2 regions of the Dokdonia sp. 4H-3-7-5 genome follow, and region 2 is predicted to be linked to the other one. Evidence: riboswitches for the same ligand, from Rfam matches in the RefSeq annotation. Region 2 holds a riboswitch; the other holds the start of a gene.
The links. Region 2 has a riboswitch for thiamine pyrophosphate ahead of KRODI_RS06720 (TonB-dependent receptor). Riboswitches for the same ligand answer to the same signal wherever they lie in the genome.
Positions count from the first base shown of each region.

Region 1: it holds a riboswitch for thiamine pyrophosphate, as region 2 does, so the genes downstream of both, thiS (sulfur carrier protein ThiS) here and KRODI_RS06720 (TonB-dependent receptor) in region 2, are expected to answer to the same signal.

Region 1 is NC_015496.1:2,986,182-2,989,613, forward strand. It holds gene thiC (phosphomethylpyrimidine synthase ThiC) at 1-1,114, opposite strand, end outside; gene thiS (sulfur carrier protein ThiS) at 1,170-1,373, opposite strand; TPP riboswitch at 1,467-1,561, opposite strand; gene KRODI_RS13320 (sensor histidine kinase) at 1,711-3,183, opposite strand.
Region 2 is NC_015496.1:1,511,600-1,515,031, forward strand. It holds gene KRODI_RS06720 (TonB-dependent receptor) at 1-1,316, opposite strand, end outside; TPP riboswitch at 1,476-1,568, opposite strand; gene KRODI_RS06725 (ketopantoate reductase family protein) at 1,679-2,602, shown strand; gene KRODI_RS06730 (leucine--tRNA ligase) at 2,785-3,432, shown strand, end outside.

The DNA.
Region 1 (3,432 bases), 1.5 Mb from region 2:
GTTTTAAAATCTCACAGATATCTTCAAAATGTGTATACAAAAAGCTTTCTTTATGATGTGCAAGACACCACTTTGCCATGATAGATCCGCCACGAGAGACGATACCCGTCACACGATTTGCGGTCATAGGCACATAACGTAATAACACACCAGCGTGTATGGTAAAATAATCTACGCCTTGCTCTGCTTGCTCAATTAAGGTGTCCTTAAAAATCTCCCACGTTAGATCTTCGGCAACGCCATTTACTTTTTCTAACGCTTGGTAAATAGGAACTGTTCCCACGGGAACAGGGGAGTTACGTATGATCCACTCGCGTGTTTCATGTATGTTTTCTCCAGTAGATAAATCCATGATATTATCTGCTCCCCAGCGGCATGCCCATACTGCTTTTTCTACTTCTTCCTCAATGGACGAGGTAACTGCAGAGTTTCCAATATTTGCATTGATCTTTACCAAGAAATTACGTCCTAAAATCATAGGCTCTGCTTCTGGGTGGTTAATGTTTGATGGAATTACGGCACGACCTCTTGCAACTTCTGAGCGTACAAATTCTGGCGTGATCTTATCAGGAATAGACGCACCAAAATGTTCTCCTTTATGTTGCTTTCTAATCTCCGTCATCTCATCGATACGCTGATTTTCGCGAATAGCGATATACTCCATTTCTGGAGTGATAATTCCTTGTTTTGCATAATGGAGCTGCGTAACATTTTCACCTTTTTTTGCACGCAAAGGTTTCTTTAAAAGCTTAAAACGCATGTGATCTAGACTCTTATCATTAAGACGCTCATTGCAATAGGTAGAGGAGTAGCTGTCTAATTGTTCTACATTATTGCGCTCCAAAATCCACGACTCACGTATGCGCTCTATACCGCTATGGATATCGATTTCCTTGTTTGGATCTGTATATGGTCCAGAAGTATCATACACCGTTACTGGCTCGTTAGGTGTTTTCTTTTTGGTCATGGAATCCACGGTATCACTAAGCGCAATCTCGCGCATAGCCACTTTAATCTGTGGGTGAATCTTACCGTTTACGTAGATTTTTTTTGAATTAGGAAATGGATTTCGGGTAATGCCGCCTTGCTTAGGCGCAGTGTCTCTATTTTTCATCTTTCTGGATTAATTAATGATGTTTTTCTACTCTTGAAGTGCCTAGAAGTAGCTATTATCCACCTTGTGTGGCTTTAATAATAAGCACAGCATCTCCATCATCAGGAATGGTAGAAACCCAATGTGATCTGGTAATAATGCGCTCATTAATAGCCACAGCAATCCCACTAACCGAAATATCGAGTTGGGTAAGAATCTGATCTAGTGTGACCTGTGCTGGAAATTGATACGAGGTTTGATTGACCTTTATGTTTATCATGTTTAATACAATTATGAAGCATTTGCTTCGGTTATATAAACGATAAAGAAATGAGAAGGATAGAATTAAAAATAGAGGGAATATGCAAGCACTGCAATACCTCTAACTTTTCCCTACGTTGGTATTAACCAAATCAGGTTCTAAGGATTTTTCTCAAACTAATTTAATAGCTACTCCTAAAGTTTAGACTTTAAAAGTAGTAATTATTCTCAACTAGACGAGAGAAAATGTAAAAAAATATAATGTTATGTTTTGGTTGGTAGGTTTTTATAAGGATATAGGAAACAATCTGCTTATTAATAAGTTACTTGATAAACTCTTATAGACACAGCGTAAATCAGCTATTATTCACCGCAAAACGCATTACAAATTGAGTGCCTTCATTGGGTGTACTCGTACAGAAAAGTTCGCCTCCATTCATTTCAACAAAGTCTTTTGAAATGAGTAGCCCAAAGCCAGTTCCTTGTTCTCCCTTAGTACCTAATGTGGTCTTTGGTATGCAATCTTTAACAAGATTTTTGTGCCAATTAGTTTTCATTCCCACACCAAAATCTTGTACGCCTATTTCAATACCCTCAAGCCCTTTCATACTTGATAATATGACATTTTGATTCTTTGTACTGAATTTTATGGCGTTTGAAATCAAATTACGTAATACCACTTTAAACATATTTTCATCAATAAATAGGGTAGGGGTTTCAATTTCAAATAATAGCTTTATGTCCTTTTCTTTTGCTGGGCGTTGAAATTGCTTTGCCATAGTATTAAATATTTCTTCAATATCGCAGTGCTTTTTATTGAGTTTAATTCCTTCTAGCTGATTATATGACCAGTCTAATAAGGCGCTTACCATGGCAATTCTCTCATCCAACTCATTTTTAAGACTTTGTGAGATTTCTTTTAATTCATTGTCCTCTATTTGGTTTTCAAGTAGATTGACCAGTAAAGAAATATTATGCAGCGGTCCTCTAACGTCATGTGTAAGCAAAGAAAACAGCTTGTTTTTAAGAGAATTGACAGATTCAAGTTCGCGATTTTTACTCTCTACATCTTGCTTTGCAATTTGTAGATCTTTCGTCTGCTTGTCTACTTCTAGAGCAAGCATTTTATTAGTTTCTACCTGCGTCCTCATGTTAGACTTTTCTATAAACTTAAACTTATAACTAACGAGAATAGAAAATAAAATAAGTTGGAGTGTAATAAGTAATGATGTAATGAATACGATAAACTCCCTATCAACATCATAGTTTTCCTTTAAAAACCATGCACTTATATAGATGACTGAGGAGAGCAGCATCGGGGAATATGCATACAAATAGTATTTATTAAAACGCTCTTCATTAAATAAACGAATCCCAGAAAAAATATTCAAAAGTACAGATAGCAAAGCAGTAATCGCTGCAGACATTACGAGCGAACTATGTAACCAAGGAATATGGATAGTTAGAATATTAAGAACAAAAAGAATTGGGATTAAAACTGTGCTATATTTTAAAAAAGTATAACTACGCGATATTTTAGGATGATTGCCGCGATGAATATTTAAATAATTGGTTGTAAACAATAAAAATCCAAAGGTGGTAGTCATTGCAGAGATAAGCGATCCATTTTTTTGAATAACCTCAGGAAGAAATCCTTCTGGAAAAAGTGACCAACTCCAATGTAGTGTGAGTCCAAAAAGAATGATACAATAGTGACACAGAATTTTGTGCCTTAAAATTAAATAAGAAACAAAGTGATAAACTCCGAAAACACCAAAGATGGCGGTAAATGAGGAAACTATTAAAAAATTAATATCAAAACTATTCATATGGGGCGGTGGTTAGTTAAGAATATAATACAAGTACAATAATTAAGAATACTTGATTTTCATCTAGATTCTTAATTACGTTTCTAAGGCTCAAAACTTATATAAAATGTAATTACAATTAGGGGTTATAATAACTTAAATATGAAGTAGTTGTCTCTGTAATATAGTAAAAAAAACAATTCCTTTGAAAATTGTCTACTTAAAATTTACAGTAAACAATTCTGAATTACAGAAAATTTAGTTGGTGAA
Region 2 (3,432 bases):
GAGATAAAGCGCTGCTGTAAGTCTAAATATCCACTCCATTTTGAATTGAAGCGATAGTTCGCTTTCGCGAAAGCAGAAAATTCTTTTTTCTTCCCAGTCCCGAAGTAATAGTTATCACCAGTCTCACTATCACTAGCAAAACGCGCCCAAATCACTTCGCCAAAATGGTCTCCATCATATATACTACCATAAGCACCACCTACAAAGTCAATCTTATTGTCCTTGTAATTTGCCGTCGCACTTGCCACATAGAAGTCATTGTCTAGCCAGCGACGTCTTATAATATCTGATGTTTCTATGGTTTCACTCCCTATAACTACAGGGGAAATACTGTAAAAAGCAAGATCTTCATCCTCTTTATATTCTTCAAAAAAGCCTCTACCATAGGTGTAGTTTAAACTGAGCTGTGTGCTCCAGTTATTGTCATAACGCTGGTTCCAGTGTAGTTGGTAATGATCCTGCTTGTAATCATCTACTTGATTCTCGTGAAAGCGTGTTTCACCATTCTCATCTGTAAACTGTCCCGCAGGGTTAAAGGTTCTATCTTCGGCTAGTGTCTCTGCATCTATCCCAAACCAAGATTGGTATGTAACCTCTGATCCTGCAAAGTTGATAAGCTTGATAAGCGTATTATCATCCTTGTATGCTGCTTGCAAAAAGTAAGATTTAAGATCAGATGACGCACGGTCGATGTAACCGTCAGATTTGATCTGTGATAAACGACCAGATATCTCTATGTGATCGTTAAGCAAGCCTGTGCTAAATTTCACATTGTGACGTCGCGTCCCAAAAGACCCAAAAGAGTTAGAAATCTCGCCATATGCCTCATTAGAAATTGCATCTGTAAGAATATTAAGACTTGCTCCAAAAGCTCCAGGTCCATTAGTAGAAGATCCTACACCACGTTGCAATTGTAAACTCTCGACAGAAGAGCTGAAGTCTTGAAGATTTACAAAGAACGTAGTTGCACTCTCTGCATCATTATATGGGATTCCATTTATAGTAACATTGATACCTTGATTACCCGTACCGCGCACTCTAAAACCTGTGTAACCTATTCCCGCACCTGCATCTGAGGTTGTTACTACACTTGGTAAAAAGTTAAGCTGCGTGGCAATGTCTTGACCTAAGTTGCGCTCTGCAATTTGTTTTTTTGTAAGGTTGGAATGCGTAATAGGTGAGTCGGCTTTTACTCGTACAGAACGAACTAAAACTTCATCAAGTGACTCTACTTTTGTAGTGTCTACCACTGTTTTCTCTTGTGCGCTAGCTGTAATTCCTGCAAGCGCAATCATACTCAATAGGATCTTTTTCATCCGTATATGGTTTAGTTACGAATACAAAGGGCAAATATTCTAAATGAGTTAGCATTTACATACCTGTGCGATAAGCACATATTGAAGAGGGTGCACCGTGGTGCTTCTCAAGAGAAATATGGTGACACTAGAAAAGCTAATTTGTATAGCGTTATCTGGAAAGACATGTTCCTCATTCCTAAACAGCATTACCTGTTCTAGGTTCAATGGGTATAATCTCAGCTTCGTATAAAAGCACCCCTTTGAGATTTTGCAAAGATATACTAGAGTTTTTAATTAAGATATTATAAAGAAAAAATAAATCCGCTTACTGTACTTTTAAACTGACTAGCATTTTCTAGTTCTTATAAAATTATAAAACGATGCATATTTTGATTTACGGAGCCGGTGGCGTGGGAGGATTCTTTGGTGGTAAACTCGCACTTGCTGGAAATAAAGTGACCATGATTGCTAGAGGAGAACACCTTACGGCCATACAAGAAAACGGTATTGAGGTAAAAAGCATAACAGGAGACTTTAAAGCTAGTCCGTATCTGGCAACAGATAATCTTAGCAAGATTGAAACGCCAGACCTAGTCATCTTTGGAGTGAAGTCATATCAAATAGACAGCGCTGTAAAAGGTATATTGCAATATTGTGATGAAAATACTTTGTATCTGCCTTTACAAAATGGAGCAAGTAATGTAGAGGTCCTCAATTCGATGGTGCCTAAGTCACAAGTACTGGCAGGACTTTGCCGTATGATAAGTTTTATTGAAGCGCCAGGAGTGATTTCTAATCCAGATATTGCGCCTGCAATACTCTTTGGAGAACAGGATAATAGTAAGACGGAACGCCTAGAAAAAATACTGTCTGTATTTACAGATGCAGGAATTAATGCGGCTGTTCCAGATAATATTCAAGTAGCCATCTGGCAAAAGTTCCTTTTTATAACAACCATAAGCGCCATAGGCGGACTAACAAGAGTTCCTATAGGAGTGATGAGAGAGCAGCCATATATAAATGAATTGATGCGCAAAACCGCGCAAGAAGTATTTGAGGTGGCAAAAGCAAAAGGAATTATACTCCCAGAGAAAACAATTAAAAATATGTTTGAAGCCATTAGCAAGCAAGCCCATGAGACTACAGCCTCAACACAGCGCGATATTATGGCGGGAAAACCTAGCGAATTAGAAAACTTCAATGGTTATATCGTGAAGGAAGGTAAAAAACTAGGTGTGCCTACACCCGTAAACGAGATGATTTATGAGTTGTTATTGCCGCAAGAACAACAGGCAAGACAATAGTCATTTCGACAGCGAGCAGCGACGAGAAATCACATTACAGTGAGTATACAAAAGTGAGTGTTATAATGATAACCAAAGCATGTCATTGGCTACTATCTAATTCCCCATAATTAATTGTAAATTTGCCCCCTTAAATGAGGAAGAGCACGCTTTCGCGAAAGCGTATAAATAATACATATACCATGAAATACCACTTTAACGAGATAGAAGCCAGATGGCAACAATACTGGGCAGATAAAGGCACTTTTCACGCGTCAAATAACAGTGATAAACCTAAATATTATGTGCTTGATATGTTTCCTTATCCTTCTGGAGCAGGGCTTCACGTGGGTCACCCGCTTGGGTATATTGCAAGTGATGTGTACTCGCGTTACAAGCGTTTAAAGGGGTTTAATGTATTGCATCCACAGGGATATGATTCTTTTGGATTGCCTGCAGAGCAATATGCAATCCAGACGGGGCAGCATCCTGCGGTAACTACAAAGGTGAATATTGAGGGTGGTGTAGATAACCAAGGAAATGTGATTGCTGGTTATAGAAAACAGCTGGATAAAATTGGTTTTTCTTTTGATTGGAGTCGTGAGGTGCGCACCTCAAATCCTGAGTATTATAAATGGACGCAGTGGATTTTTACAGAGCTTTTTAACTCTTGGTACAATAAGGATACAGATAAAGCAGAAGCGATAGAAACGCTGGTTTCCGCTTTCGCGAAAACTGGAAATGCCGAGGTAAACGCTGCTTGTGATGATAATATCACACCATTTACCGCTGAAGAGTGGAATGCATTTACAGAAAAAGAACAACAAGATATATTATTACAATACCGCCTT